2 regions of the Peribacillus sp. NPDC097284 genome follow, and region 1 is predicted to be linked to the other one. Evidence: riboswitches for the same ligand, from Rfam matches in the RefSeq annotation. Region 1 holds a riboswitch; the other holds the start of a gene.
The links. A riboswitch is a leader RNA that binds a small molecule or an ion and turns the genes downstream of it on or off. The one in region 1 is predicted to bind cyclic di-AMP.
Positions count from the first base shown of each region.

Region 2: linked by a shared signal. The riboswitch ahead of ACIQXU_RS20105 (cation:dicarboxylate symporter family transporter) and the one ahead of ACIQXU_RS12275 (potassium-transporting ATPase subunit F) in region 1 are both predicted to bind cyclic di-AMP.

Region 1 covers NZ_JBIWCZ010000005.1:118,325-135,248, forward strand. Annotated here, with positions in the region: gene ACIQXU_RS12215 (assimilatory sulfite reductase (NADPH) flavoprotein subunit) at 1-480, opposite strand, end outside; gene ACIQXU_RS12220 (LysR family transcriptional regulator) at 716-1,609, shown strand; gene ACIQXU_RS12225 (oxalate decarboxylase family bicupin) at 1,764-2,954, shown strand; gene ACIQXU_RS12230 (YybS family protein) at 3,204-3,863, opposite strand; gene ACIQXU_RS12235 (PQQ-dependent sugar dehydrogenase) at 4,100-5,515, shown strand; partial or broken gene ACIQXU_RS12240 (DinB family protein) at 5,600-6,080, shown strand; gene ACIQXU_RS12245 (winged helix-turn-helix transcriptional regulator) at 6,478-6,810, opposite strand; gene ACIQXU_RS12250 (SDR family NAD(P)-dependent oxidoreductase) at 7,073-7,507, shown strand; gene ACIQXU_RS12255 (histidine kinase) at 7,979-10,303, opposite strand; gene kdpC (potassium-transporting ATPase subunit KdpC) at 10,365-10,922, opposite strand; gene kdpB (potassium-transporting ATPase subunit KdpB) at 10,947-12,986, opposite strand; gene kdpA (potassium-transporting ATPase subunit KdpA) at 13,009-14,682, opposite strand; gene ACIQXU_RS12275 (potassium-transporting ATPase subunit F) at 14,708-14,782, opposite strand; cyclic di-AMP (ydaO/yuaA leader) riboswitch at 15,276-15,416, opposite strand; gene ACIQXU_RS12280 (Na-translocating system protein MpsC family protein) at 15,663-16,040, shown strand; gene ACIQXU_RS12285 (NupC/NupG family nucleoside CNT transporter) at 16,331-16,924, opposite strand, start outside.
Region 2 covers NZ_JBIWCZ010000021.1:6,397-23,320, reverse strand. Annotated here, with positions in the region: gene ACIQXU_RS20170 (rhomboid family intramembrane serine protease) at 1-571, shown strand, start outside; gene ACIQXU_RS20165 (PH domain-containing protein) at 603-2,063, opposite strand; gene ACIQXU_RS20160 (PH domain-containing protein) at 2,056-2,529, opposite strand; gene cshA (degradosome RNA helicase CshA) at 2,746-4,236, opposite strand; gene ACIQXU_RS20150 (STAS domain-containing protein) at 5,139-5,438, opposite strand; gene ACIQXU_RS20145 (ATP-binding protein) at 5,419-5,850, opposite strand; gene ACIQXU_RS20140 (hypothetical protein) at 5,825-6,151, opposite strand; gene ACIQXU_RS20135 (protoglobin domain-containing protein) at 6,178-7,539, opposite strand; gene ACIQXU_RS20130 (PP2C family protein-serine/threonine phosphatase) at 7,718-8,869, shown strand; gene ACIQXU_RS20125 (UDP-N-acetylmuramoyl-tripeptide--D-alanyl-D-alanine ligase) at 8,928-10,307, opposite strand; gene ACIQXU_RS20120 (D-alanine--D-alanine ligase) at 10,455-11,537, opposite strand; gene ACIQXU_RS20115 (hypothetical protein) at 11,694-12,476, opposite strand; gene ACIQXU_RS20110 (class I SAM-dependent methyltransferase) at 12,629-13,363, shown strand; gene ACIQXU_RS20105 (cation:dicarboxylate symporter family transporter) at 13,433-14,695, opposite strand; cyclic di-AMP (ydaO/yuaA leader) riboswitch at 14,869-15,017, opposite strand; gene ACIQXU_RS20100 (efflux RND transporter periplasmic adaptor subunit) at 15,192-16,451, opposite strand; gene ACIQXU_RS20095 (hypothetical protein) at 16,465-16,924, opposite strand, start outside.

The DNA of each region.
Region 1 (16,924 bases):
CGAGCTATCACCAAGCGACAACACGGAAAAATGGAGATCATCCAGTTTCGGTGCACGTCTTCCATTCACAAATTCATGAAACGTCAAAGCATTATCCGGCGGGTCACCTTCACCATGTGTACTAACTGCAATAAGAAGGTTTTTGACTTTCTTCAACTGATTCGGCTTGAAATCACTCATGGAGGAAACGGCTACTTGAAAGCCTTTTTCCTCTAACTTCTTAGCCGCGTTCTCCGCAATCCTTTGGGCGTTGCCTGTCTGGGATCCGTAGAGAATGGTCACTTCTTTTGATATTGTCTTTTCTTGTTGTTTAACAAGAAGTTCTTGCAGTGGTGCCTCTGTTATCGCAGAAAAAGACTGCGTCGCAGACAAATAACCGTTCAGCCAAACTTTTTGCGTTTCTGTCAAAGTTGGCAAAAGACGATTAAGAAGTTCTACTTGTTCTTGGTTAAACGGACTGTTCATTACCTGAAGTTGCAACGATTTCCACCTCGCAAAAGAATAATAACTATCATTTTATGTATAACGAATATTCAAATAATTATCGTTATAGTCGCATAACCTTTTATTCTAGTATACAAGCATAACAATAATGAAACGACATTTTTTCAATTCTATATATTTCTAGTTAAACTTTACCAGATGTAAAATCATTAGTAAAATATATATATGTTATTTAAACTATTAGGAATACTAATGATTAGGTGGGATATATTTGTATTACGATGCATTAAAAACGTTTGTAACCCTTGTCGAAGTCAAAAATTTCACAAAAACTGCCGATAGACTTCTAATGTCACAGCCCAATGTTAGTTTACATATAAAAAAACTGGAACAAGAGTTTCAGACAAAATTGCTTCTGCGATCGCCAAAATATATAAAAATCACCCCAACCGGAGAAATTTTATACGAGCGGGCAAAGCAGATGATCACGATTTACGAACAAACGAGACGAGACATCGAGGAGCGTCACAACACGATAAAAGGAGAATTAAAGATTGGTGCTAGTTTTACAATTGGCGAGTATATACTCCCCTCTTTACTCATCGATCTGCAAAATGACTATCCCGAACTCGAGCTTCAAGTCATGATAGGAAATACGGAAGAAATCGTTCAATCCGTCCAGTTATACAAAGTGGATATAGGCTTGATTGAAGGCCAGACCAATGAAAAGGAGCTTTCCGTGCACTCCTTCATGCAAGATGAATTATTTATCGTTTCCTCCAACAAACATGAACTAGCTAATAAAAAAGATCTAACGATATCCGACCTGCAAAATCAGGCATGGGTCACTCGAGAAGTAGGATCGGGTACCCGTGAATACCTGAACCACCTTATCCGTTCAAACGGGCTGAAAGTCAAGTCGCTCCTGACCATCAGTAGTAACCAAGGAATTAAAGAAACACTTATAAAAAATGGAATGGGTCTCTCTCTCCTGTCCCGTAGTGTCATAGAAAGAGATGTACAGCATCATATCCTTTCTATCTTACAGGTGAAAAATGAGACGTTTCCACGTACGCTTTCCTATGTTTACTCTCCTATTATGAAAGATAAGAAAAACGTTCAAACTTTTATAAGTTCGTTAAAACAAAAATGGCCAACACAATAAGAATCAAACGAAATATAAAGGGAGGAAACGTCATATAAGTATTAACTTCCAAATGCAACCTGTTCTTACTGGCATTGAAAAGTAATGTGAGTAATATACATCATGTAGTACTGTTTAATTTCAATTAAACGGGATGGATTAAGGAGGTAAATCATTGACGAAGCCGATTGATTTTACAGTGTATGCGGATAGAATACCTGAACCGATTCGAGCTGACGGTGCTGGTGCAACAGATCTCGGACCACGTGATATTTTACGAGCATTGGAAAATCCGGATATGCTTGTGCCCCCAGTGACGGATGAGGGAACTGTTCCGAATTTACGGTTTTCCTTCTCCGACACGAATATGGTTTTAAAGCACGGTGGATGGTCAAGACAGATTACAATACGTGAATTGCCGGTCGCCACGACACTTGCAGGAGTTAATATGCGTTTAACGCCAGGTGGCGTAAGGGAACTGCATTGGCATAAAGAAGTCGAATGGAGTTTTATGCTTGCAGGCAGAGCGAGGATAACCGCTGTAGACCAGAATGGGAAAAACTTCATTGCAGACGTTGGTGTTGGCGACCTATGGTATTTCCCACCTGGCATCCCCCACTCGATTCAAGGTTTGGAGGAAGGGTGTGAGTTTTTATTGGTGTTTGATAACGGGGCTTTCTCGGATTTAGACACCTTCGCAATCTCAGATTGGTTCGCCCATACCCCTAAAGAAGTTCTATCTGCTAATTTTGGTGTACCGGAAAGTGCATTTAAAGATATCCCGAAACAGGAAAAGTACATTTATCAAGGGGAAGTTCCCGGTCCAATCGATCAAGTAGCGATTCCAGATCCTTTCGGTACCCGGAATTTTACGCATAGCCTCCTTGGTCAAGAACCTGTTACATCTCCAGGGGGATCGGTCCGTGTGGCGGATTCCACCAATTTCCCCGTGTCGGAAAATATATCTGTAGCTCTTGTCGAAGTCTTGCCGGGAGCCATGAGGGAATTACACTGGCATCCGAATAATGATGAATGGCAATACTTCCTGACTGGCCAAGGACGGATGACCGGGTATGCAGCTGATGGAACAGCTCGTACGTTTGATGTAAGAGCAGGAGATGTTGGGTACATGCCGTTCTGCTTTGGACATTATATCCAAAATACAGGCAGCGAGACGCTTACGTACCTAGAAGTATTCAAAAGCCCCAAATATGCCGATATTTCATTAACACAGTGGATGGCATTGGTTCCTAAAGAAATTGTGGAAAGTAATTTAAATGTGGGATCTGAAGTGTTGGACGCATTAAGGAAAAAGAAATGGGAAGTGGTCAAATTCCCGGGATATACGTACAATGATTTCGAATAATGATTAGGAACCTTTCAACTAACAAATACGATTACTTCTTCGAACTGGGTCCCTTTAATAAAGGAACCCTGTTTCTTCTTGTTAGAACGCTCTGTTTCTCTCGAACGCCTGGTGATTTACTTTCTCACTATACTTGTAGGTGGATCTGTTGCTTCGTTAAATGAAGTACTCCAGGAGTCTATTCTCGATAGCCAAACCATTTTTCTTAAGTTTCACAGGAAATAGAGCCCAAGCAGGTTCGCTACGGCTCTATTTTTTCACTTTTACATTTTTTCTGGATTTCCTGTCCTGAACATCATTCACCCGCTTGATCACTCTATCAGGCAGGGTTTGAGCCAATCGCTTCAGAACAAACGAACAAGCTTCTGCTGCTATCCATGCATACAGAATACTGAAAACCGCTATGAGAAATAAGGATGGAAAATGAAAAGACGTACCAAAGCCTGGGCCTAACACAGGAAAGCGGAAAATGAAAAGAATCGCTATGATTCCCATAAATAAGGTAACTCCCGACAAGAAAACAACCATTAGCCTTGTTTTCGACTTATAGAAGGAAACACCAAGTACCCATCCTAGAATACCCGTTGTGAAGGAAAAAATAAGTAGTTCGCTAGGCTGGATAAACAATACCAGAAGGATTGTCACAGAATAAGAAAGAAATCCGTATCTGACCGATACAATCGTTGCTAAACATATAGGTAATGTCGTCATCGCACTTACGACAAAACCAATGCCGGGCATATATCCCCCTGCTGATTGAAATATGGCTGCAAACGAACTTAATATCGCGGTGAGTATTAGTTTAGTGGTAGGTAACCATTCCGTAAAGTCACGTTTGATTTCAAAAAAAGGATGCTGCCAATACTGTACGGCTATACTTTTTACCCTCTTCAGAAATCCCACCTCCATCAAATAGTAACCTAACCTTATACTATTCACTGTTTTATCTAAAAATCACTGGATATCTATCCAACTTAACGATAGATAACTGATTTATGAAGGCATAGTACATTATGACAACCTCTTTTTCTAGCTGGCTACGAAAAGATGGTCAACTCCTAGTTCGCTCCTTCATTATTTGGTATTAATAAAACAGGTCTAATCATATCTTAATAAAAGAAAAACGAAGAAGGAGTGTAAATTTATTGAAAAGAGTGAAGGTTGGTTTACGGCCCATTGTAAGTAAGATAAATTTACCGACTGTTTTGAAAACAGCGATACTCCCGGGTGACTCAAAAGAAACAATATTCATCGCAACCCAAGTAGGGGAAATTTTTTATATAAGAGACGGAGTTATACGGACGTTTATTGATATTCGCCTGCGTATCGTAAAACTAGGTGCTTCTAGAGGTGGATATGATGAACGCGGTTTGCTAGGACTAGCTTTTCATCCCCAATTTTATGATAACGGTCTGTTTTACCTTCATTATTCAGTAGCTGGAGCACAGGGCCCTGGTGCTCTTCCTGATTCTTTTTCACCTAACCCGTGCGATTTAAGGACGTTAAACCTAAAGTGGGACGATAGAGAAACTCAATATGACCATATTGATACTTTGGAAGAATGGGTTTTACCTTCGAATGGTGAACCTCAACAACGACGTACATTACTAAACATAAGAAGACCATTTTCTAATCATAATGGTGTAAATAGCTTAAACTTTTCACCTGAAACAGGAAAACTCGTTTTAACCACAGGGGATGGTGGATCAGGCTTTGATCCATTCAATTTAAGCCAGAACGACATGGAAATCGCCGGTAAAATAATTGAAATTGATGTAGGTAAGAATACATTCATCCGAAATGCCCCCATCGTCACACGGTTCAATGAACTTCCCCTACCTATTCAGGAAACACTTACGATGATTGTTAAAGGCGTACGGAATATACCTGGCATTTCATTTCAAAGATTTAATAATCAGTACATCAAATATGCGGGAAATGTCGGACAGGATGTGGTAGAGTCCATTTTTTCATTCGGTCCGTATAAACCAATACCGGTTACCCATCTTGCTCGAGCTTTCCTCATGAAATCTGAAGCGGGCCAAGAAGGATTGATTAACTTTGGCTGGCGAGCGTGGGAAGGTATCCTCCCTACTCCAATTGTAAAGGGTTGCTCTGCGAATCCAACTTTGGAAGAGAAAACAATGGCTTATTATGATGAGGCACTAAAAGTTTCAGGAAATCGTCTTGAACCTGTGACTAGTTATTTTCATAAAGATCCCCGACCCGATAAATTTGGAGGAACTGCACTGACAGGAGTGCAACCCTATATGGGGGATAAAATCCCCGCCTTAGCAGGAAATGTTCTGTTTACTGATCTTGCCCGGAAGGAAGAAAGTCAATCTCCGGCTAGAGGGGTTTTAGCTTACACTAGTATAAGGGAAGATTGTAAACGAAATGATTATAACGTGATTCAAACCGATTATAATTTTGGTTCCCGATCAGCTTATTATGTGAGCTTGGGAACGAATCTTGATCAAACTACACTATATTTAGGGGTTTATGGTTCGATGAAAGTGAATGATTATAACCAAGGTACTATTTTTGAAATTATTCCGTGACGAACTTATCAAAGCAAAAACACCCTGAAGCCATTGAGGGCTTGTGAAATCAGTTTATTATTTTCTTATTGTGGAGGGTTTTTATTGAAAACACTTTTCAGATATAACTGGATGGTAAGAAAAGACTGGTATCGTTGGTGTGAAGAGTTAAGTGAAGAAGAGCTTTTGCAAAACCGAACAGGTGGAATGGGAAGTATATTACATACACTTTTCCATATTATTGATGTCGAGTGGAGCTGGATACGTCTCTTACAGGGGAAAACTGATTTTCAGGAGAGTTTCCATAATTATAAAAGCTTGAATAAGGTTCGACAATTGGACGCAGAATTTCATTTAGAAGTGGAGGACTTTGTGAATAACTGGGATGTAAGTATGGAAAATCAATTATTTTATGATACCCTGCCAGATGGAAGAATTGTAACGGATACTTGGGGGGAAGTTATGAGACATACCATTGTTCATGCATCATATAGGACAACTATCCATTTGGGCAAGAGAATTGGGAAGAAAGCCTGTTTCTGCAAACCTTATCGGACGAGGTCTTTCTTCTAATTCTAAAAAATAATCCAAATAGATAATAGTTTATTTTTCTGGTTTATTAGCGGAAACGATGCTCTAAAGTGCATCACCTTTATTGTTTACTGACGGGACTTTTTTTTGTGGAGCAAAAAGTATTTGTGAAGCATTATAATTAAACAAACAGGGACATTAGTTGAATACTCGAGTAGGAGGAGACGCCTAGCCTCCGACCTCTCACACCAGTCAGTACCGTTCTCTATACGGCGGTTCAGGTTATGTCCGACGTAGTTTTGTATATTGTTCATATGAACTTTCTTACCCCTTATTATCAAGGGGTTTTATGGGGTGTTACATCATGCCGCCCATGCTTCCATTTAATCCACCCAATGCATTCGAATAAGTCATGAACGACCGACTACAAACGTAATGTGGCCTGGTTTCGGTTATCTTTCAACACTCTTGCAATTATCGATATACTTGCTTCCCCATTCTGTGAGCTCATTAATCGTTGGAAAGAGCTTTTCCCCCAAATCGGTTAGGGAGTATTCCACTTTTGGCGGAACTTGATGATAGACCTCACGGTGAATAAGCTGAAAGTTTTCCAGTTGTTTAGTCAGTGACGAGTGCGTTAAGCCGTCAAATTTCCTTAACAGTTCGTTGAATCGTATGGGTCCGTCCTTTAGATGAAAGATAATTACGAGGGACCATTTACCCGATAATACTTTCTGAGCTGTAGTGAACGGGCAAGTTAAGTCAGCACTTGTTAATTCAATCATGGAACTCCACCTCTTCCTTTACTCTACGTTCCTATAACCTCTATCCGTCACCATAAAAAACAAGCCTGCATTTAATGGCTGTTCGCCTTTCTTGATAACCCATTTAATCGTAACGATACAAAAATATCGTACTATTCAGAATGATTATAATCTTTTAGTATGGATTATGCATTCAATTTATCTTTAAAGGAGTAGATGATATGTCGACGAATAAAGGAAAATTCAATGGTAAAGTGGCATTGGTTACAGGGCAAGTCGTGGGATAGGGGCGTTTGAAGATGTCATGAATGTTAACCTTAAAGCTCCGTACTTCATTACTCAAGCAGCTAGCCCATTTATTCGGAACGGTGGACGAATCATTAACATTTTTTCTGGCTTTACTCGTGTGGCTGGTCCCATGCATACCATTTATTCTGCTTCCAAGGGAGCCATAGACACACTTACTTTGGCCTTAGCTCCCCATTTTGCATCCAAAGGCATTACTGTGAATGCAGTGGCCCCGGGAATTACGGCTACTGATATGAACGAGGATATGCTCGCCACCCCAGAAGGACGGGCCGGAGCGGAGGCATTTTCTGCATTCTCTAGAGTGGGCACCACTGAAGATGTTGCCGATATCGTTGCATTTGTAGCATCTGAGGAAGCACGATGGATCACGGGGCAAGTTATTGATGCCTCTGGTGGAAGCAGGCTTTAAAAGCAAAAACGGATATAAACTAGAGGATATGGATTTTATGCGAGTTAATAATAGACGGATGATTGCTATTGGTCCATTTAATTAGAAAAGAGAAGAGAAACCTGCATTGTTTGGGGTTTCTCTATACTTCGTTCTTGTGGATATTTATCATTAAATCAAAATATGAATCCTTCTCAAAATAATATTCTGCCATGTTTATGACATCAGAAGACTCATATATTACAGAAAGCTGCCTCGTAGTTACCTAAGCAGATAATTTTCAGTCGTTTAAATACAAATGAAGCTCTATATACATTCCCTATAACTCAATATTTTGACATAAATCAGTTAGAGTTAATTGGAGCGATATTCATTCAAACACAAGCAATCAGAAAGAAAGTGTCTGGGAACACACCGCCTGTTGAATGTTCATTAGGTTTCATTAATGCAGGAACTTCATTCTATGAATATACATCACTCGTGAACGTCCATTCAATCCGCCACAATTAAAACATCGAGGTGTCTTGCTTCTCTTAAAAGTTGTGCGACAATCGAACCTTGAATGATTTCTTGCCACCTTTCTTTTGCTGAATGTCCAATGATGACTTGTGTAGCTTTTTTGTCTTGTAATTGTTTAGTGATTTCACTTACCACCATTCGCCTGTTGGTTGTTGAATACATTTCGAAAGTACCACCTAATCGTTTCGTAAGGTTCTTTATTTTATCCAATATAATTTGCTTGTCATTAGGTAATGTTCGTTGATCCTTCACATACACTACATACCACTTTGCTTTAAGTCGATAGGCTATCCGAAAGCCCCTCCTAATCAAACGCTCAGAGTCTGGTTTAAGGTTAACGCAAACAAAGATTACTTCTGCTTTTCTCCAAGGGCCCCTTACCCCTTCTTTTCGCTTGAATGATTCTAACCTATCGTCTACATCATCTGCTAATTCACGGAGTGCAAGTTCTCTCAAGGCGATAAGATTTCGAGTCTTAAAAAAATTATTCAAGGACTGCTCCACTTTATCCATGGTATAAATATTCCCTTCTTGCATTCGCTGCCTAAGCGCCTTTGGGGAGACATCAATTAATTCAAGCTCATCGGCCAATTGTAGAATCCTGTCAGGAACCGTTTCACGTACGCGAACCCCTGTAATTTGCTCTACACTATCATTCAAGCTTTCTACATGTTGAATATTCATAGTAGAAATAACGGATATCCCAGACTCCAATATGTTCAAAACGTCTTGATAACGTTTTTGGTTCTTACTTCCTGGCACATTTGTATGAGCCAATTCATCTACCAGCACAACTTCAGGATTACGGATGATGATTCTGTCAAGATCCATTTCCTCTAACACGACGTTCTTATACGGAACCTGTTTCCGGGGTATTGTTTCTAACGTGTCAACTTGGGATGCCGTTTCTTTACGACCATGTGTCTCCAATAATCCAATCACAATATCAATTTCACTTTTCTTTAATTGATTGGCCTCCCTCAGCATGGTATATGTTTTCCCTACGCCAGGAGCAGAACCAATATACACCTTTAATGTTCCTCTTTTCACTCCCTGTATTTTTTCTTTTATTTCTTCAGGCGAGAGTCTACGGTATGGATTCTTTTTCTTTTTTTTTGACTGAACGGCAGGCAATACCCTTTCCCCTTCTCCTTTTGTCCTATCCGCTACAACACATACATCAATGTTTTTCGTTTGGCCCAATATCTTATTGACTATAGAACCATGGATGATTTCTTCCCATCTCGTCCTTTTGGATTGACCCAGAATAATCCGGGTTATATAGTGCTTCATGGCATATCCAACGATTTCTTTTGCAATATCACCCCCATTTATGACTCTTTCTTCAAACTTCCCATTTAGCTTTACGATAAGTTTTTGTATAGAACTTTTAAATAACGACTCCTCTTTAGATAGCTCTTTCTGACTTGGAATAAAGCTAACCACCACTAAATCTCCGCTTAATCGTTTGGCTATTTGATCGCCTCTTCGAATTAAAATGGAGCCATTCCAATGGTATTGTACACATACCAAGATTCGTTCAGAAGCACCTGATGGTCCCATTAACCCTTCCTGTTCTCTATGTTCAGTAAGATCTTCTTCTACTTCTCCAGCCAAAAAACGGAGTGACAGCTCCCTAAGAACCGCTAAGTTATCTCGATTATATAGTTTCATATCGGCTTCTGTTTTCTTGTTGTTTTCCATGATTTTTCCTTCTTGCAGACGTTTAAGTATTGCTTCGGGTGTCACATCCAAGAGGCGTACTTCGTCAGCCAGCGTCAACGTATTCTCGGGTAGGATCTCACTTACATGAAGCGGGAGATTCAGTAGGTGTTCAGCAACTTTCTTTACTCCTTTCAATTCATAAATATTTATTGTTGTGATAACGCTGATATCACTTTTTATTAATTCCATAACATCTTCTAATCTAGTCGGATTTTTAGCAGACGGCCGGTTTTTGTGAGCTAACTGGTCAACTAAAACCACTTCAGGATTTCTTTTTTGAATTTCAGCTACATGTAAATCTTTCCTGATAAGTCCATTACTCTTCCATTCAATTGTGGGGACTGCCTCTAGGCAACCTACTTGCTCCATTGTCATTTGGTTACACCCATCACTAATAATCCCGATAACTACGTCAATACCACGCCCTTTCAACTCATTTCCTTCCATAAGCAAATGATAGGTTTTTCCGGACCCACTAACAGATCCGAGTATAATCTTCAGTCTGCCTTTTTTGATGTCGGAAATAGATTGTAGAATTTCATCTGGTGTTTTCCTTCGAAAGTGTTCGTTCATATAACTACCCCCAGATTCCTTTCTAGATTAATAGGAGAAAATAGAACTCTCCTAAACTCGATCATTTTAGATCATCCAAAGCAATATTTAATTTCAACACATTAATATGAGGTTCGCCGAAAAGTCCAAATGAACGATTTTCCGTATTTTCTTCGACTAGATTATATAAACTTTGTTCAGATATATCCCTCTCTTTTGCGATACGCGGAACCTGAACAAGTGCTCCTCTTGGAGAAATATTTGGATCAAGACCTGACCCAGAGTTTGTCATCAAGTCAGAAGGTATTTCCTCTTTTTTAATAGAAGGATTCGCTTTTAGAAATTCAGACATTTCACTTTTGGTTCGTTTGATCATTTCTTCATTAGATGGTGAATAGTTTGGCGACCCTGAACCTGCAGCGTCGTATTCTATAGAAGAAACCCGGCCATGAAAATAGCCAGCCTCTTCAAAAGATTGACCAATTAATTCTGACCCGATGATTTTCCCTTTTTCATTTTTAATTAAGCTGCCTTCAGCTTGTGCAGGCATCATCACTTGTGAAAGTCCCGTTATGAGTAACGGATAAGCCATACCACATATCATGAATAGCACAAAAACTACACGTATATTTTTCAACATCTATTCTCACCCTTATATTTGATTTTAAGCTACTTTAAACAGTTCAAGTATTAGGTCTATACATTTAATGCCAATGAAAGGAACGACCACGCCACCTAATCCATAAAGAAACAAATTCTTAGTCAATAATCTTGAAGCGCTCATTGGAACATATTTTACACCCTTCATGGCTAACGGGATCAGGAGCGGGATAATAATGGCATTGAATATCAATGCTGATAATATCGCACTTTGCGGTGTGGCTAATCCCATTATATTTAAGGCATTCATTTGCGGGATAGCCAGCATGAACATAGCTGGTATGATCGCAAAGTATTTAGCCACATCATTGGCAATGCTGAACGTTGTTAATGCTCCACGTGTCATGAGTAACTGTTTTCCAATCGCCACTACTTCAATAATTTTTGTAGGATCTGAATCCAGATCCACCATGTTTGCTGCTTCTTTGGCTGCATTTGTTCCTGTATTCATTGCTAGCCCCACATCTGCCTGTGCCAATGCAGGGGCATCGTTCGTGCCATCCCCGGTCATCGCGACAAGTTTGCCTTCCGCTTGTTCACGCTTAATTACGGCAATTTTATCTTCCGGCTTTGCCTCTGCAATGTAATCGTCTACCCCGGCTTCTTTCGCGATTGTGGCGGCCGTTAAAGGATTATCTCCGGTACACATGACGGTTTTGATGCCCATTTTCCTCAATTCATCAAATCGCTCTTTCATACCTGCTTTAACGGTATCTTTCAAATAAATGACACCTAGGATCCGATTTCCTTCTGCGACTACTAAGGGCGTTCCCCCTTGGCTTGCTACTTCATCACTAATGTCTTGCAAATCGCTGGGAATGTTTCCGCCTTCTTGCTTTATATAGTTCTTTATTGAATCGACGGCACCTTTTCTGACGATTCTTCCATCGGAAAAATCTGTCCCGCTCATCCTCGTTTCTGCCGTAAAGTCAATGCCTTCCGAGTCACTTTTTTCCAATTCTTTTTCAAGTAATCCTGATCTTTTGGCAAATTCGACAACAGAGCGGCCTTCCGGTGTCTCATCATGTAAGGATGAATAGGCTGCGAATGTAGTAAGTTCCTTCTGATTCACACCCTGTACTGGCAGCAAGGCATGAGCCATCCGGTTACCATGTGTGATCGTGCCTGTTTTATCGAGAATGATAGTATTGATGTCTCCTGCAGCTTCTACCGATTTGCCCGATTTGGCAATCACATTGAATTGTGTCACTCTGTCCATTCCAGCTATGCCTATCGCTGAAAGAAGACCCCCTATGGTTGTTGGGATTAAACATACCAATAATGCCACCAAAGTTGCGATTGGCAATGTCACTTTAATATAGGAAGCAATAGGTACGAGTGTCACGCAAACAAGCAAAAAGATAAGCGTCAAACTCACAAGGAGTGTACTAAGTGCAATTTCATTCGGTGTTTTTTGCCGTTTAGCTCCTTCTACCAAGTCAATCATTCGATCCAGGAATGACTCCCCCGGATCACTACTAACTTTTATTTTTATATAGTCACTCATTACTTTTGTTCCTCCAGTAACAGAACTGAAGTCTCCACCCGGTTCTTTTATGACATTCGCGGATTCACCAGTTATGGCCGATTCGTCAACAGCAGCCACCCCTTCAATGACATCTCCATCACTAGGAATTAAATCATTGGCCTCCACTAAAACCATGTCACCTTTTTGCAGTTCCGTGGCAACGATTATCTTTACAGATCCATCTTTTTGGATTAACTTTGCTTTTGAATCAAGCTTTGTCTTTTTCAGACTATCCGCTTGTGCTTTACCACGACCTTCCGCTAATGCTTCAGCAAAGTTGGCAAACAGGATGGTTAGGAGCAAAATGAAAGTCACTGCACTGGTATATCCCCTATCTGATATTCCACCAAATAAATCGGGAAATATAGTCAGAAAAAGGGTCAAGACAAATCCTATTTCCACCACAAACATGACTGGATTTCGTGCCATGGCTCTGGGATTCATTTTTTTGAAAGCATCTTTTATTGCTTCAAAAAGCATTTCATTATTTACTTTTCCATTACGCATCGTATTCATCTGTACTACTCCTTTTCATCGTTTATCTAATCGTTAACCATTCTGCGACAGGTCCTAGGGTAATCACTGGGAAGAAAGTCAAAGCTCCAATAATTAAAACCGTACATAAAAGAATGACAAGGAATGTAGGATTATCTGTTTTAAATGTACCCATCGTCTCTGGAACACGTTTTTTAGCAAGTAATGACCCAGCAACAGCAATCATGGCTATCATGGAAAAATAACGGCCAAACAACATGACCAAGCCAGTGGAAATGTTCCAAAAAGGTGTATTATCCCCTAAGCCCTCGAAACCAGAACCGTTATTGGCTGCAGCTGAAGTAAACTCATATACAATTTGAGAGAGCCCATGGAAACCTGGATTTGAAATGGCCGATGTCCCCATCTGTGCCGTTAGTGCAATAGCAGATGGTACCAAAATGATTAACGGATGTAGAAGGATCGTCATGGCTATTAATTTCATTTCCGGCCCTTCAATTTTCTTACCTAAAAACTCTGGTGTACGCCCGACCATCAGTCCAGCAATGAATACAGCCAATATGGAATACATAAGAATGTTCATCGTGCCTACCCCATCACCACCAAATACACAGTTCAGCATCATCATGGCCAGTGGCGCTATACTCCCGAGCGGCGTCAGCGTATCATGCATATTATTAACTGAACCTGTAGTGGCAGCTGTAGTCACCGTTGTAAATAGGGCACTCTGAGCCATCCCAAATCGCACTTCTTTCCCCTCTAAGTTTCCACTCTCTTGTGAAAGGCCTATTGCCTCCAATCGGGGATTGCCATTTTGTTCACTAGCGTAATTCACACTTAGGAAGACAAGCATCATGAGTCCCATTGCTGAAAATAAGATCCATCCTTGTTTGTTATTTTTCGCCATATATCCAAATGTTAATGGAAGGGCAGCAGGAATGAGAAACATCGATAAAATCTCTAATACATTCGTAAATCCATTAGGATTCTCAAATGGATGTGCCGAGTTGACACCGAAGAATCCACCGCCGTTTGTGCCAAGGTGCTTTATTGACTCCAGTGCAGCCACAGGCCCTCTTGCGATATGTTGGGTGGCTCCCTCTAAAGTCGTAGCGATTACCGTAGGATCAAGGGTTTGGGGAACCCCCTGGGATACCAGAACCAAACTGACAAAAATGGAGAGAGGCAGTAGCACCCGAGTGATTGAACGAATTAAATCTACATAAAAGTTCCCTAAACTCCTCTGACCGGTCAAACCCCTGAAAAAAGCGATGCATAAGGAAAGACCGGTTGCTGGTGTCGTGAACATCAAGAAGATGATGACAATCATTTGTGATAAATACGAAAGTCCGGATTCTCCGCTATAGTGCTGTAAATTGGTATTAGTAAGAAAACTTGCTGCCGTATTGAATGCCAATAACGGATCCATGTTGGCTATCCCACTTGGATTACCCGGTAAAACTCCCTGAAGCCGTACAATCATGTATGAGATGACAAACATGACTAAGTTACTTAGGAGTAATGCCTGTGCATATTGCTTCCAATTCATATCAAATGTCTTAATACCAGATATTTTAAAAATGCCTCGTTCTAACCACCCGAACATACGATCTTGCCTTGTGGTTTCAAGGGAATATACTGCCGCTAAATATTGGGCCAATGGTATGGCTAGGACCACTACCAAAAACAACACCACACTGATTTGTAAAAAATCCATTTACATTTCCTCCGTTATCGTTCTATTAATATTTCTCTGGGTATAATAAAGCGTGAATTAAATACACGGTAACCGCTGGGACAATAAGAATGAATAACATGTTCTACTCCTCTCCTTTTTTCGTTATAACTTTGTTACAAAAATGAATGAATCCATAGAAAAGTAAAAAGGGTGTACCCATTAGAAAGATAGTTATAGCATCCATCCGAACCTTCCTTTCACTTTTTTAAAAAACTTTACAATTTACCTCCTTCACGATTAGTGGAGAAATTGGTGCCAAAAGAACACAAAAAATAGACCAATGCTTACCCCTTCTCCAATAGTCCGCATTGCATGGCTATCCTAGTTTCAATAGTGAAAAAAATGATTCACAATCCAAACAAGAATATTTGCAAAAGCAAACAGTATTAGTGGAGAAAAAGTACTCATTGGTCTACTTATCGCCCAGCAAGCTTTTCAGCGCTCTTTGCGATCTGTCTTCCAAGAAACCTTTTCATGTAATTATAGGCATAATAAAAAGACCTACTGAAATGACAGGTTGCTATTTTGCTACAAACACAACAAAAAAGCCTCCTGAATCAAGGTGGTCTTATGACCTCCTTCGCTTTAGCCGACGAAGTTAGCTGACGGGTAGGATGGCGAAAGAGTTCACATCCCTTCTGCAAATGCAGAATTAACCCCATAAATAGTGGGTCCTCCGTTCTCAATTACTTGAGATTTGGCCGATATCAAATTGTTATTGATGAGCATATTCTACGCTCATCAGCAAACCTTTGTAAACCTCATTAAAGTTCCATATATTCGCAAATAGATTCATATTTGACCATATACTTCCGTTATTATAATTAAAAGTATTATTTACTCATTAATCCTATATATTTCTAATATTTTAATATATATACAAACTTGTATTGACAAAAACTTGAATCCGGCATTATGATGAATCCCATATACGATCGATGAAAAAAATCGGAGGCATTATGTTAAACCAAAAAAAGAAAATTGAAGCCGAAATTAGTGCAGCATTCATTAAATTCCAGCGTGATTTAATAGGCAGAGGACCACAAGAAGTTAAAACCTACATTATTAATGACATGCTGATCACTCGTTTTAAAGGAGTCTTGACTGTCGAAGAAAAACACCTCGTCAGTCAGGATTCTGGAAAGAAGCTTGTAAAAAAAATGCGCTCTCTTCTACGTGAAATGTACAGTCAGGATTATGAAAAAATTGTCGAGGATCTAACAGGTTGTAAAGTCCTTTCTTCACATAGTGACATTAGTACCAAAACGGGAGAACGGATTGAAGTTTTCATAGTTGATAAGGATTTGGAGAAATACCTAGAAAATAATCTAAAATAATTAGAGTGAATTTAGCCGAAATCGACTCAATTGGAAGAGCAGAAACATGGACAAAATTTCTGCTCTTCATGCTTTTATTATGACAACTCTATTGTATTTCACGCCTTCACCTTATCGGAAACGTGACTATTGGTTTCTCTTTATACTCAAGTAAAAAAAGCAATCCCTTAATCTTACCGATTAAGGGATTAACATCATTTATACCTAAAAATCACTTGGCTAATTTGTTCTTCATTCACGTATTAAAGCCACAATATTTAAGGTGATCTAGTAAACTATAAGACAAAGCGTTACCAAACAAACAATCCAACAATCATGGCACTTAGCATGGAGACTGCCATTCCACTAAGCAATAGCTTCCACACATTTCTTCCAATGATACTCGATTTTTCCTCGTCTAGAATCGAATTGAACGTTCCGTAAATCATGCCGACTGTACTAAAGTTCGCAAATGAGGTCAGGTACGTAACGGCCACAGCTACTGTATGCGGGGCCAAACCGCTGATCTGTGTTTTCAAGTCGAGCAAGGCAACGAATTCATTCGTTGCCAGTTTGATTCCCATTAATTGAGCAACATACATCGTATCATCCCAGTTTAATCCAAACAAGAAAGCGAATGGGCTAAAGATGACAGAAAAGATTTTTTGGATTGTTAACCCATCTACCGCAAGCCCTAAAATACCGTTAAGGCTAGCCGTTAATGCGACATAGCCGATTACCATGGCCATAATGACGATCACCATCTTGACTCCAACTAGCATACTGTTTGAAATGGTTGAAAAGAAGTCTTTACGTTCCTCTTTTGTAGGAATATATACGACATCTTCCTCTTTACTGACAGTAACAGGATTTAACATATTGGCTATAAGTAAGGCATTTAAACA
Region 2 (16,924 bases), on a different contig from region 1:
TTTTCGCGAATACGTGTCTTCTTATCGCGCCGTAACCGGCCTCATGTTCATGATGATGATCGTGTTTGTTTTCAACCTATTCCCTTTGTTTCCTGGTAATGTTCTTTTTTATTATGGTACAGGCGTGAACCTGTACATTGCCGAGGGCCAATGGTGGCGTTTGATTACACCTATTTTTCTGCATGGAACGTTTACACATTTACTTTTTAATGGGTTTTCTCTTGCCATCTTCGGTCCAGCCCTCGAAAAATACCTTGGCTTTGTTAAATTCGCCATCTTTTTTTTAATGACCGGTATCCTAGCCAATATCGCCACTTACTTGTTACTGCCACTCACATATACACACGTAGGTGCAAGCGGCGCAATTTTTGGCATACTAGGCTTCTACCTCTATCTTGTCCTCTTTCATAAAAGCAACTTTTCCACCAATGAAAGAAATACGGTTTATACGTTAACAGGCATTGCAGTAATTATGACATTTATTCAGCCACAAATAAACATTGTCGGTCATTTAGCGGGACTGGCTGCCGGTTTTTTGACAGCGCCCCTTTTCTGGAGAAAAAAATGGTAAACCGAACAGCCGACTCTAAATACGGAGTCGGCTACTTATTGTGCAGGTACCACTTTTCAATTAGATGGCAATCCTTATCTTCTATATCAACCACTGTACCCACTTGGGAGCTGATCCCTGACTTTATGGAAGCTGATATCGTCGCTAAATGGCTTCGCTTCTGGAAATATCCCTTTTTATATGTAAGCGATTGAATCCTGTTTCTTGGCATGATTAAAGTCTGCTTGGAGATTAAACGGCTGCTCAGTATCAATAAGTCCCCCTGGGTCTTCCACCCGGCCTCTATGAACTGCAAATAGGACCAAAGGAAGGCAAGTGGAATCAGTAATAAGGAGAAAAATCCCCAAGTTCTGAAGAACCATATGAGGACCGCGATAATCGGGAAGAATACGATTGCTTTGCGGATGACATAACGATAATAAGCACGTCTAGGCAAAGGCTTTATATCCGCTACCGTTTCATAGCCTGGTAAAAATTCTTGGATTTTATCAGGCAAGTGTTTCTTTTTAATTAACGGAAAGAGCATGATGGAAAGACTTTCACGATCTTCCGCACTTCCCCCAGCATACTCCAAATACACAGTGGCCAATCCCAATGGCTTACGTACGAGATTTTCCATGATCCGAATCCCCTGGACCTTGCGGATGGGAATTGTTAATTGTTTTTTCTCCAACAATCCCCTTGTAATAACAAGCTCCTCACCTGTCCTCAAAGCGGTGAAGTTGGCATATCTAATGACCATACTCACAGTGGCCAACACGTAAACGACCAATAAGCCCAAAATGGCAAAACCAGTTAGTATGACTGACCCGAGCCCGATATACTCTTCATAATTCTTGAAGATTTTTTCAAAAGGAATGATTTCATCGAACTGTGATATAAAAGCGATTCCACCGGATAAGAATACACCGATTGCCCCCGACGTTGCCGCCATAACAAAAAGTTGAGGCAACGCTTGCTTAAAAGTAGAGGAAGCCCTATCTTTTTCCACGACGTGTAAATCTTCTTCTGTACGTTCCCCTTCAAGGATGTCAGAAGAAGTTTTTTTCTTTTTCTCCTCAATAATTATTGTATTCAGCTGATTCGCTTCGCTTTTTCTAATGGCGGACAAAACGGCATCAGCCTGAGTGCCACCAGCCGTTTCGATATTCACTTTCACAAGCCTGAATATGCGTTGGATAATCCCCTCTGAAATATCGATACTATGTATCCGGTCAAACTTAATATAACGCTTCTTCCTGATGAATACGCCGGATTCTATCCTGAGCTCCCCGGACTCTAACCGATATGTAAAGCGCAACCATTGTATGAAAGCACGAATAACGAGCAAGAGCACAACGACGCCGATAACTAATGGCTGGACCCATCCCGGGACATCATTATTTTGCCCTGGTAACACGATCACTATCAAGAATGGCAAAACCAACTCTTTTATCGATTTAATGATATTGAGAAGGACAGCAATGGGGTGAAGCCGTTTCGGTTCAAACATCTTCTTCCTCCACACTGGCCATCCTGGAAATATAGTGCCGTAATTCATCCGCTTCCGTTAAATCCAGAGCAGGTATAATATGCACCGTTGCAGCTGTGGATATTTCCACGGATGCCAAATCATACTTCCTTAATAAGGGGCCTTGCTTCGTTTCAACATGCTGTACCCGAATCATCGGGATGAGGGTCCTTTTAATCACAAAAATCCCACTTTGGATATCAATCTCCGTATTTCGCACGTCATAACGCCATCTTTTCCAGCGTAAAGAAGGAATCAAAAATACGGTCAGGTAACATTGAACGAAAGAGAAGATAAGCAACGCTCCAAAGATCCAATAAGTCCACCCTTGAATGATCGTCAACACTAAAATGACCAAGCTCAAAACCCAAATGATTGAACAGCCAATAAGCCCACTGAATTTCCAAGCAGTCAGTGCCTTATCGGATATGAGGCTTTGAGGTTCCATAGTACCCTCCTTTTCCGATTTAAAATGAATGCTCTTGTTATTCCACACATTGGTGTGCATCCAATTTGATATACCTCATTGTACAGAATTCAAACTTTTCTTACAACTACCTCATTCATTTAATTCTATTTATTACAAAAACATCCACTTAAACACTTTATTGAATAAAAAATAAGCCGCTCAGATGAGCGACTTATTTATCGAAATTCATTTCAATTAATTGCTAGATTTTTCTCTTTTTTGGCTTGTGCTACGGTTGCCATAGCCATTAGATTTACGGTTCGAGCTAGGACGTTTATTTGCCCCGCTACCGTAATCTTTTCTGCCTGAAGAACTACGTCCATTACGCGGTCTGTTAGACGAACTGCTTCCACCACGGTTACGACGCATTGAAGGAGATTCTTCAGTTAATTTAATCGGAGTTTGATCCGGTTCTTTCGTCATTGACTTAAGCATAGCTGCAACTAAATCAGCTGCACTGTGTTGTTTCAATAACTCTTCAGCTTGACCAAGGTATAACGATAAATCGTCATTCTCGATTGCAGAAAGAACTTTCTCCGTTACTGCTTTTTGTTGCCCTTGCAACGCTTCAGTTGAAGTAGGAGTTTTCATTCTCTCCATACGTTTTCTAGTTGTATGTTCAACTGCTTGAAGTTGCCCTCTTTCTCTTGGTGTTACAAATGTGATTGCAATACCATGTTTACCGGCACGTCCTGTACGACCGATGCGGTGAACGTAACTTTCTGGGTCTTGAGGAATATCAAAGTTGTATACATGTGTTACACCGGAAATATCAAGTCCACGAGCGGCTACGTCCGTAGCGACAAGGACATCAAGATTTCCTTCTTTGAATTTCTTCAATACAGAAATACGCTTCGCTTGGCTAAGGTCACCGTGAATTCCTTCAGCACTATAGCCACGGATATTCAATGCAGAAGACAATTCATCGACGCGACGTTTTGTACGTCCGAATACGATGGCAAGTTCTGGTGTTTGGATATCGAAAAGACGTGCTAATGTATCGAATTTTTCACTTTCTCTTAATTCCAAGTAGTATTGTTCGATGCGGTCAACAGTCATCTCTTTCGCTTTTACACGAACAAGAACTGGTTCATGCATGAAACGTTCTGCAATTTTACGGATTGGGTCAGGCATTGTAGCTGAGAAAAGCAATGTTTGTCTTTCATCAGGAACCGTTGAAAGGATAGACTCGATATCCTCAATGAATCCCATGTTAAGCATTTCATCCGCTTCATCAAGGACTACAGTGTGAACTCCACCTAATTTGATGTTTTTACGTTTGATATGATCTAACAGACGACCAGGTGTACCAACGATGATATGTGGTTTTTTCTTTAAGGCACGGATTTGACGGTCGATGTCTTGTCCTCCGTACACTGCTAATACACGAGCGCGCTTTCCGTAACCAAGTTTGAAAAGTTCTTCAGAAACTTGAATGGCAAGCTCACGAGTAGGTGCAATAACAATCCCTTGCACATTTTCGTTGGCAATATCGATATTTTCCATCAATGGAATACCGAATGCTGCTGTTTTACCTGTTCCCGTTTGCGCTTGACCAATAATATCTTTACCTTCAAGTGCTAGAGGAATCGTTTGGGCTTGAATCGGACTCGCTTCTTCAAATCCCATTTTTTCTATTGATTTCATAGACGTTCTATCTAAACCTAATTCGCTAAACAATGTCAATGTTTTCGTACTCCTTTTTATATCGTAAATTTACACGTGCATTCAATGCACGAATTGATTAGTTCAAATCCTCATCATCATGACAGATGTTCTACTTTATTCTTATGAAAAAGTTTATCATTATCACCTAAAAGAATATCTACCTTTTAGCTCTAATGAACTCAATATGATTTTTTAAAAAGGAAATATACCAGTACTTGCGTTTCACTGGCATTTAATGCATTGCGCACGTGTAGACTTATTTTTAACATACGCCCATCTTTTTAAAAGTGCATGTAACCAAAATTAAATTCAAAATGGAAAATTAAAAGTAGCATAAACGGTTATTCACCGTTTTATTTCAGGTGAGGGCTGCTGCACCTATTATTCCACAGACTTAAAAGTCTGTCTGAATAAAACTTGACGAGCGCCAAGATTCTTATACAAAACAGGCCCGGTGCGTTGAGGATGTGCAGAAGTGGAAAGACGCTAAATGCAGCTTATTTCCCTATTAGCTACTAAAGCCACTGTGGTACGCAGCTTTTATATATGACCAGACGCGCGGCCTATTTAATCTAAAATAATCTCAAAAAACCTCATGAAAAACATGAAAGAAGAAACAATATGTTGCCTCAACCTGATTAATCTAATTAATTATTCATCAATGATAAGACATTTAAACTCATACTTCATATTACCATTTTCAAACTGTTATTGCAATAAAGGATATTTTCGTATCCATCGTTACTTATAAAGAATACGGCGGGAAGCCGACATGTCAAATATCCATTTCCCCCAAAAACAATAGTCTTGATACCCATTCATCGGGTTTTTCTCCTAGAAGTGAAATAAGGAACGATGCCCAACCGATTCCGAAATAAAAAAAATCCGGGTACCCATATGGTACCCGAACTCCTTCCCATTTAGACCAATAAAACGAATTGTTCGATTTTACAAATGGACAATATCTTTTTCACAGGCTTCGTTGCACCCGTCATTTCTATTTCCAAGTTTGCGGATAATGGATATAACCATTTAACGAGGAAACTAATGCCGGTGCTATCAATAAATTTCACTTTTGATAAATCGATTTGAAGGCGATCTATATTATCCGGAACCTGGAAGGTATTCAATAGCCTTTCAAGATAGGACGAGTTCTCATAATGAATATCACTTAAGATATGCACATTAAACGTATTTTGATCAATATGGACATGAAGCATGCGCGCCCACCACCTCTTTCACATTAAATACCGCTGTAGCTCTTTTTCCTGCCTCATCAAAGGAAAACTCACATAATTGCTGGATCAAGTATAAGCCCCTGCCCCCTTCATTACTCACATCGGGGCATTCCATCTTCCTATAGCTCTCCCAATTAAACCCTCCAGCAAATGAATGAATTTTTATGGAGATTCGCTCGAATGCTTCTTCCTCAATCTCTAGATCTGCTTTATCCTGACCTTCATGTTGTATAATGTTCGATAAAAGTTCCCAAATCACTAATTTCACATTAAAGAACAAAAATTCAGAGCTATCCTTTACCTTAAACATTTCAAATTCCTGCATGATTTCATTTACAGTCTGGGCGAGCGTTTTCACATTCAACTGTCTAACCTGGATTTTTTTTATTGGCATTTTGAATCTGCTCCAAAGTTTTTGAAAGATATGGATGAATATAATCTTCCTGATGTTCTAATCGGTAAAACTGGCTCCAGACTGAACCTATTATTGCTTTTGTTTCTAAAGTATTTTCTTCCACGCATCGATCGATTTGCAACAGCCACAACTTTATCGAAAGCCTTTCCTCGGGACTGTTTGGCAATTTCCCCAAGTCAATTCGAATAATCTTTTCATTCGCCTGTTCTAAAAGAACTTGTGTCATTTCATACGTTGATGCATACGTTTTCCCTTCAAATTCCAGGTACCCTTTCATCATAGGTCACCTCTTTAATTTAGTATCCATTAACCCTTGAACTTCTGCGATAGTTCAATATTCAACGAACTCAATTGCTCAGCCATCTCTGATATTTGGGAAGAAGCCGATGTGAGTTCCTCAAACGTTGATCTAAATTCTCCAATTTCTCCGCCCAAATGACTGATTTTCCCGTCGCTCTCTTTCACGCTTCTTACCGAATCATCCAGGATATCTATGATTTCTTTATTTACATGTCTAAAGAATCTCGCTTCATCCACGATACTTTGAAAACTCTCATCAAATTTCATCACCGTCTTCTGGACTGATGCCACCTGTTGTTGAATGGAATCAAGTGATAGCTCGGTTTTGCGGGCTAGGTTTCTAACTTCTTGTGCGACTATAGAGAAACCTTTTCCGTGTTGGCCTGCTCGAGCTGCTTCAATCCCTGCATTTAGCGATAGAATATTGATTTGATTAGATAGGGTGCGTATCGTCTGTACCACTTGCCCAATATGTAAGGAGTCCTCATTCAGTTCCTCTGTTAAGTTCTTAACTTTTTCGATTAAGTCCACGACATCATCGACTTTCTTCAAAGCCTTCGAGACATTGCCTTTTCCTGCTTCAACATGATGGATCATCGCTTTTGACCCAGTATTAATTTCATCAATATCTTCGAGCATGCTTTGGACCCGAGTATCCCGTTCGGCTAGCGAAGCCATGGTTTGTTTCGCACTGGATGCCAATATGGATGAAGAATCGTTCAAACGGTATTGAAGCTCCTCAATCTCATTTAGCTTCATCATGGAGGATGTATAAGACTTTATATATGTCTGGATCGCAATTTGCATATCGAATGAACAAAGCTTTTGAAATGAGTAATAATAATCCTGGGCTTCTTGCCAACTATCACACTCACGGGTCAGCATCTGCAGGACCTCATGCTGAATGATGGTAAAGGCACCGATATACCACTCTGGGAAAAGACCTATCCGGTTATGCACACTACCAATAACCTTACGTCGTACCACGTACTTCTCCCCGACGTCCCCCGAAACCATATCCAGAATATATTTCTCTAATGTCTGCTTTAACCTATGAATAGTGGAATGTTCCTGAATGATCATGGTTAGGTTGGGAATTTCCGAAATGCGAGCATAAAAAGCGTCCACTATCTTTTCAACGTTCTTTTCCATAATAGGCTTTAGACTCATAAGTGTCGTAATATCCTGTTCTTCCAAATTCACAAACATAAGCTGAAGAGCATTCTTTCCCTTTTCAATTTCCGAGAATATAGGTGCACGAGTCGGAGTAGATCCTATTTTAATGGGGACTGTAGGATGCTTCTCTTGTTTCTTCAATGATTCCTTACTTTTCAAACTAAATAATGATGTAAATGGACACCCACTCAACTGTATTTCCCCTTCCCCTTACAAGACTTTATACCTACCATATTTTACATTGTAACCCAATGAACATGCAGTAATATCAACAATATTATGAATTCTTGTGCAAAAAAAGCATGAAATGTGTCTTTGTATAGTATAATAGTCCTGCATATGCACAACCTAACAAATATCAGGGGGTTATATGAATATATATACGTTGGATATCCCAGAATGTAGAGACTTTAGCCTTGTATTACAAACACTAGACAAGAAAGTCATTTTTTTAGAAGACCCGGTAGGACAACAACATCTGTTTCGAAATAAGACGGACTTATTGCAATCCTTATTCATCCTACCTTTATACCTTTCGAGAGACTCCTCCCAACAAACCGCCTTATTTGCTTTAGCCGAGTCTTATGAGATACCCATACTATTCATTTATAAGCGTTCAAAAAAATTAAAGGATCCACAGACCTTACCAAAAAAAACGATTTATGAGTCGATGGCCTTCCCTGCAGACCCAGTGGAGATTAAGCTGAAATTGAAAGCTCTTCAGAATATTAGCATGCAGTTATACTCAACGAAGATGAAGGAACAGGAACTAGTAAATATCGGACTTAAAGTTAAGCAAAACTTGCGTGTAGCTCAAAACTTTCAACAGCTTGTCCTTCCTACATCCATACAAAAGAAAGATATCGAAATCCAGGGGCTTTTCCAGCCATCAAGTGAGCTGTCGGGGGATTTATTTTACTGGCAGGAGGTCGAGGACGGGAAATACGGGTTCATCATCATCGATGTTTGTGGAAAAGGAATTCAAGCCGCACTCATCAGCATGTCTATCCGCTCTTTAATGCCTGGGCTTATCAAGCGTGTAAAAGACCCCACCTTCATTACGAAAGAACTGAACAAGCATATGGGCCATCTGTTCCAGGAGTATCAAAAGGAAAATACGAATGCCCCATACTTTACGGCCTTCATTGCTTTTGTGGATACGGCCGCTCGAATTATTGAATATGTTAACAATGGGCATCCTCCTGCAATGATGTATTCCCCTTGCAATAATGAATTGCAAATTTTAAGTAATGGCTCGATGCCTATAGGGCTTGTACCAGATATGCCTATAGAAAAAGGGTCCATTCACTATGAAGCTGGGAGTCGTTTCGTTATATATACCGATGGACTTTCTGAGTCTCCCAGTAACCATACCATTCATAGATTCGATAAGATTGAACAGGAGTTTATAGATAATGTCCACTTAGATACATCAGATCTTCTTCATGAATTATTACTCTCCAGGATGAAGCATTCCGAAATCAATGATGATATCTGCATCATTGCTGGTACCTTGTTTTAAGCCTCCAATAGAGAAAGAGCCGATTTCATAATGAAATCGGCTCTTTTTCTATTTCTCATCATTTTTGCAAGGCTTTTACGACTTCTTCTAACTTCATGCCTCTTGAAGCTTTGACCAAAATTAAATCATGGGCATCAGTAGAAGTCTGTAGCGCTTCTATTAATTGTTGTTTATCTTGAAAAGATTGAACATTCTCAGCTGCAAATGTTTTACGTGCACCCTTAGCAATATAATCGGCAAGCGGTCCATATGTAAAGACCTTATCAATTTGATCAACCGCTATCAGTTCACCTATTCTCAAGTGGAAATCTTTTTCGCTTGCTCCTAACTCCAACATATCTCCAAGTACAAGGATTTTATTCCTAAAACCAGATAGACCTTCAATCAGCTCAATTGCTGCCTTGATGGAAGTGGGGCTGGCATTGTAAGCATCATTAATGATTTTCTGCCCATTTATGCCTTCGACCATCTCCATCCTCATATTTGTAAGGCGAATGGCTTCTAAGCCCTTATGGATGGATTCGTTATCTATATTCAGTTCTTTTGCGGCAAGAATGGCAGCCAATGCATTGAGCACGTTATGCTGACCCAAAACCGGAATTTGATAGTCACCTTGATTCTCTCCACCAAGTGTAAACGAGGTACTGTCTGCCTCTTGGGTAATCGTCAATGGGAACAAGTCATTCCGCTCCGTACGTCCGAAGGATAGGACACGTAAATGGGGGAATTGCTTTTGAATCCGGCTTTCCAGCAAAGGTTCGTCACCATGGTAAATAAGCGTTCCGCCCTGTGGCAATCCCTCCACGATTTCTAGCTTCGCATTGGCGATTTCTTCTCGCGAGCCTAAATCCAACAAATGCGATTCGCCTATATTTGTAATAATGGCTACATCTGGTTTTGCTAGCTTGGATAAAAATTCGATTTCCCCACGACTACTCATGCCCATTTCTAAAACGGCTGCTTCTGTTTCCTCATCCATGGATAGGATAGTAAGTGGTAATCCAAGATGATTATTGAAGTTACCATTCGTCTTATGGACTTTATAGGTAGTGGCCAGCAGGGCAGCCGTCATATCTTTCGTAGTGGTTTTACCATTGCTCCCCGTTATTCCAATGACTTTAATATTCAATTGGTCCCGATAAGCGCGTGCCAATTGCTGTAATGCCTTTTCAGTATTTTCCACAAGGATGATTGGTAAATCAGTAGGTGGATTCGGAATATCCTGCTGCCAAAAAGAAGCGGATGCTCCCTGCGCAATGGCACTTCTGACATATTGATGGCCATCGACTTGCTCTCCCTTTAACGGAACGAACAAGCATCCTTTCGTAACCGCTCTTGAATCGATGGTTACACCATGGATTTCAATGGGTTCAAATACCTTACTATCGTTCAATCCATTTACCATCTCAGATATTTGTTTCAACGTTCTCTTTATCACTTTCGTTCCTCCTTCGTTCATCAAACTAAATCTTCCACTTTCTTTATAACCAAACTAAGCAGCAATCGGCATGGAGAACCGATTCCTGCTTGCTAGTGTATGTCCTGCGTATAATTGAAAATACAGGAACCCACTTTACATTACCGCTTACACTGTATATTTAATTTGTTGTTTTTCTTCATAGCGCTCTAAAGCAAGCTTCACAAGTTCTTCTATTAATTGTGGATATTCAAGACCCGTGTGCTTCCATAATAGCGGGAACATGCTGAATGGCGTAAAGCCAGGCATCGTATTCACTTCATTGATATAGACCTTTCCATCTTTCGTCAAAAAGAAATCGGCCCGGACGAGTCCTGAACAGTCCAATGACTTAAAGGCTGTGATTGCCATTTGAGATAAAGCTTTATATTGACTTTCCTCTATTTCGGCAGGTATGGCCATCGCTGAATTTCCGTCGACGTATTTAGCTGAATAATCATAGAAGTCAAAGTCTGTCTTAGGAATGATTTCTCCTGCCACAGAACAAGATGGGGTATCATTCCCGATCACGCCAAACTCCACTTCACGGGCGATGACTCCTTCTTCAACGATAATTTTCCGATCGAATTGAAATGCTTCTGCGACTGCCTTCTTCAACTCATTAGCATTATTACATTTGCTGACTCCTACGCTTGAGCCTAAATTAGCCGGTTTTACAAAACAAGGGTACCCACATACTTCTTCCACCTTCTCAATGGACCGTTCTGTGTTACTCTCCCATTCCGAGCGGATGAACCATGTATAGTTAACTTGCGGTAATCCCGCCTGTGCAAAAATATTTTTCATGATGACCTTATCCATCCCTGCGGATGAAGCCAGTACCCCATTTCCCACATAAGGAAGATTCAACAGCTCAAGCATCCCCTGTACTGTTCCATCTTCGCCATTCGGTCCATGTAGAAGAGGGAAAATGACATCATAACCCGTGGACCCACTATTTTCATCAGTTAAATGGGCTTGCAATGACAAAGGAGAAGTCAATTTATCGGATGATAAAGCCAATTCCTCGACGGATTTTGCCGGACCAGTCAACTTTGGACCATTTACCCAAGAACCTTCTTTTGTTATGTAAATCGGATATATGTCAAACTTTGCTAAGTCGAGAGCTTTAATGACTGCTAAAGCTGTCTGCAAAGAAACATCATGTTCCGCAGATTTCCCACCATAAAGCAAACCAAGTTTAGTTTTCATGAGTTATTACCCTCCAATATTCTTTTAGCCATGTTCCATTGTAACACTTTACACTAAAACGGGAAAAGTGAAAGTTCCCCCTTCTATAGCTATAATTAGAAGTTTATGCACCCAGTTACAAGTCCTACGACCCAAACCCTTAATTAGCTAAAGAAGTTATTTATATAGCGTCGTGTTGATAACGCTCTCCCAAACCTTTTCTTTACGATGAAAAGTAATGAAGGCATCAGGTCCTTGTTCTTTTCTATCTAAGAAATCATCATGCATCTCATCCATGTTCAAATAATCTCCCACGATCCATGCTGGGATCTCGATTTTGGTCCTTGTAATCTTCACATGTCTAAAAGAAAAAACTATACCTTCCGCCAATATAGGAGCCAGGGAAGAAATAATATCCAAAGGAATTGCAGGCAATTCTTTTTTCTTCCTCATTCCTAACCATGTTCTTTCGACTTTCAATGGTTCAAGCTTCAACGGAAGTAAATTTCCCAGCATCTTATAGTACGTTGAAATCGAACGAAAGTAAATTTTATTAAACCATCCATCATCTTGGGCCAGATAGACAAATTGATTATTCAGTTTGTGAAAGAAAGGGGGTTCTAAGTGATTTTTGGTATGCCCCACATATAGGAGTTCCGCTAATTCCCTGCCGTCCAATTCTTCTAGACAATCCGCTTCCTTAAAATCGACCCAACAGAAATCTCCATATGCACGAACATCCTCTTTAAGTAGCTTATAAACGTTCTCAGATGACACGCTCTCCAGCAAGACATTCAAATCGTACTCCCCACCATCATATTGATGTTTCAATAATAAGATGGAATTCAAGCTATGCGGTAAGGAATAGGAGAATTCTCGAAAATTAAGGCCATTAAAAAGGACAAATCTTTCGGAAGCCTGCATATGCATATATAAGATGTCATTACCTTCATTTTTCATGATTATATTCCCTCCGAGCCTTTCATCAATAGTTCTATTTTATCAAACTTTTTAATATTCACGAAGTGTATATAAAATAGTAGTAAAAATAAGAAACTAGACAGGAAGTAATTTCCATATTATAGTAAAAATAAAGGCTTGGAGGATGAATGATGGATAAAATAGAAAAAGACGATTTCATCAATCACTTGCAGGAAGACGCTGTCGCCGATTCATCAAAAAATTGGGGTCTTTGGGAACTCAAAAAATTTGCATTCGATAAATACTTTCATCAAGCCGACTCCATCCTTGATATTGGATGCAGTACAGGGAGGACGACCTTTGCTCTATACAAGAATGGGTTTCATCATATAACCGGACTGGACCCTTCACCCTCCAAGATTCAAGAAGCCCGGAAGTTTTCACAAGATGAAAATATGGAGATTCCATTCTTTCTTGGGAATGCCACGGAAATCCCTTTCAACGACTCGTCATTCGACCATGCACTCTTTTCCTTTCATGGTTTAATGAAAATCCCTCAACGAAAAAACCGCATTCTCGCTTTGAAAGAAATCAAACGCATACTTAGACCAGGAGGCCGTTTCCTATTCACCACACCGATTCGCGACAGTAATGAAAGGTATCTTAATTTTTGGGAACAGGAAGAAATGATTTGGTGTGATAGTAAACAGGATGAACGGCTATATGAGTTCGGTGATATCTTCACAAAGGGAAAGTCTCACCAAGAAGAGGCCTATCTCCATATCCCGAGTCAGCAGGAAGTCCTTGATTGCTTAGAAGAAGCCCAACTGACTGTTTTGGAAACCTTTCACCAAGATTCATTTAATGAAAGCGATATGGCTATGAACTTTTCCCCTGACTCCCATTTCTGGATCGTCCATCAATAAGTTACTTTCGACTTTCATCTGAATACAAAAAAACTCCAGAGTGCAATCACCCTGGAGTTTTGACTTATATTAAGAAGCCTGTTCGAGTTTTCCTTTTTCGGCAGGAGGGTTGAATTGACCTTCCCACTTAGAAATAACGATGGCTGCTAAAGAGTTACCAATAACGTTTACTACAGTACGACCCATATCAAGGATACGGTCAATACCTGCTATGAAGGCAAGTCCTTCAATTGGGATGCCCACCGTACCTAATGTTGCTAAAAGTACAACGAAGGATACGCCCGGTACACCGGCAATTCCTTTAGAGGTAATCATCAACACTAACATGAGCGTTATTTGCTCATAAGCACTTAGATGTATGCCGTACATTTGAGCAATGAAGATGGCTGCTAAAGCTTGGTATAATGTGGAACCATCTAGGTTGAATGAGTAACCAGTCGGAATAACAAAAGAGGTGATATGTTTTGGACAACCGGCTTTCTCCATCTTCTCCATGATTCTTGGAAGAACCGCTTCTGAACTTGCTGTGGAAAATGCTAAGATCAATTCTTCTTTCAAAATGGCAATTAACTTAAAGATACTGAAGCCTACAAATTTTGCAATGAGCCCCAGGATGACAACTACGAAGAAAATCATCGTTCCGTATACGGAAAGGGCTAACTTTCCTAATGGGATTAGTGATGATAAACCGAATTTAGAGATTGTCACACCGATTAGTGCAAATACCCCAATCGGAGCAAATTTCATAACCATATTGGTTAGATTGAACATACCTTCCGCCGCACCTTGGAAGAAACGGAATACTGGTACTCCTTTTTCACCGATAGCTGCAATGCTTAGTCCAAACAAGACTGAGAAGAAAATGATTGCAAGCATATCGCCTTCTACCATTGCTTTAATCGGATTAGATGGGACAATATGAACGATTGTATCTATAAAGGATTCGTGTTGCTTAGTTTCTGCTGTGTCAACATAAGTGGAAATATCCGTTTGTTCAAGCTCACCCATATTTACGCCCGCGCCAGGCTGAATAATATTGGCAGATAATAAACCTACGCCTATTGCAACTAGTGTTACTACTATAAAGTAGGATAGTGACTTGGCACCTAATTTCCCTACTGATTTAATATCGCCCACGCCTGCAACTGCAACAATAAGGCTAGAAACGATAATTGGAACGACGATCATTTTAATCATACGTAGGAAAATATCACCTAATGGTTGTAGATAGCTTTGTGCCGTCTCACTTCCATAAAATATAGCACCTACGATAATTCCTAGAATTAAACCAATGAATATTTGGCTTGCTAAACTCAGTTTGAATTTCTTCATTTAATTTCCTCACCTTCCATATAGTCTTTGATGTAAAAACATTTGTCTCGGTAAGGGAAACAAGATACTAATAAAAAGAGAAAAATTTTTCTGTATATTGAAAAACTTCTATCCTTACGCTTAAAAAAAAGACACCCTACGTGTCATTTTCCCTATTGGCGTGTTATTCACACATGTTCCCTCGAAGACGCTTACGGGGTTAGCTGTCGGGTTAGGAATCGGAAACACAATGGCCCTTTCATCTCTGAATTCACCCCTAGCGAATATAATCCGCAAAATTGGTTCCCCCGTTCTTTTTTATAAGATTAAGCGAGCTAACTTATATTAAAATATTATACTAAAAATATTAATCTGTAAATATATTTTCTTTCCCCACACTCCGAAAGTACAGAGGGGATTAAGAATATTGAGTGCTACGTGGGTTTACACTTATTGTTTAAATAGGTAATTAGTTTTAACAGTAAAAAATTATGGCCATTTTTGATTTAACTGAAAATTATTTTTCCAAAAATCCTAGTAAAATGTATCTAACTTTTTCCCTTTTGGATAGTTTCTTAAAAGTTGCAGAGTGAACCTTGTCCAATTTGAGCGGGGTAATGAAGTAAGAGTGGTTCTTCACTACCTTTTTCGGTTCTAAAAGGATGACATCTCCCACTGCTGGACCTTTAAGCATCTCTTGCTTCCCTTTTGCTTGAGCCCCTTTTGTAAAGTATTGTCGGTTCAAATGCCCTTTATTGGTCATTTTATAGACATGCGGCTGCTTCCGTTCATGTATCGCTTCTGTTGGAACAGTCGGGACTCCCTTCTTCACATTCGTTATAACGGTAAGGTCGACCTTTGAACCGTCTAATAGCGCTTCCTTATTCTCTGCTTCCATTACAATTTCCGCTTCGAATGTATAGCGATTTTCATCCTTTAGGGTTGGCTCCTCTTTGGGATAAGGATGTATACGGCTGATGGTTCCGCCCAACCTCTTTTTCAAATCAGGAGAACTAGCTTTTATCTCCATCCCTACCTCTGCCTTCTTTAACTCTTCTTCAGAGAAGGAACCTTCGATGGCCATTTCTGCAGAAGCAATTGAAATAATCGGATTCGTTAAATTTTTATTGATCTTCTTCACGACACCATCCGCTTCACTTGTCGTCTCCACGGCATTGGTTTGCACCTCAATTGAGCTTAATTGTGCTTCTAGCATGACCACTTTTTCCTTCAAGCTATTTTTTTCAAGTTCCTGCTTGTACATCTCCTGCTCAATATTACTTTTAATTAAGTCTGAGGAAGAAGTGGTGATGTCTATATTTAGGTTCTTTTCTACTGTCTCATCGATAACCGTTTTGTTTGAATCCAGGGTCAGACCACTTTGATAAGCTTTCAACTTATTTATGTACTCATCAATTCCGACGATTTCTCCTTCGGTTGCGGCCTTTTCCGCTTCCAAATTATCTTTTAGTGCATCCAGTTCGGTTGTAGTGTATTCAAACAGGGATGTTCCAGCCGTTACCTCGTCCCCTTCGTGAACCAGGAATTTCTGAAAATCATTGTTTTTAGCATCAAAATAAACATCATATTCTTCTGCCGGTTTAAAGATTCCCTTTGTTTGAAATGTTTCAGTTATGGTATCTTTCTTAACTTGTGTCCATCTTTCGGTAAAAACGGTCCGTTCCACTTTACTGTCTTTTTTTTCAATCAAGTAAATATTACCCGATATCAAGGCCAAAGATGCTACTGATAGGGCTGCTAATTTCCACTTTTTCATTTTTCTCACCGCCTTATACGAATACGCCAACTTGTAGATATGCTAAAAATGCTTTAGCAAACCACGAGGCAATATAAAATAGAATGATCATTGATAAGACAAAGGCCTTGCTTCGTTCCGTATATACCTTCAAATAATAATATTGTAAAGAAATGATTAAAATTTGAAAAATGGTGATTTCACTAAAAAAATGAATAAAGTAATCGCTTCGAATGAAGTACTGGCTGATGACTCCAAGTGAAAAGGGGTTGGCATCATGCCCAATATCCATCAAAACAAAAAGGGGAATTAACAAAACCTTCTCCAGTAAGTACAAACTAAGCGTAATCATTTGAACAATCACGGTTTTTATGTATGGGATATCCAATACTACCCAAAAGAATAAAGAAGCTAAAAAGATATAAATAGAAGGATAAAACAATCCTGCAATCATATTTCCAATTACAATCAGTAATTTTCCCGTTTCAAATTCA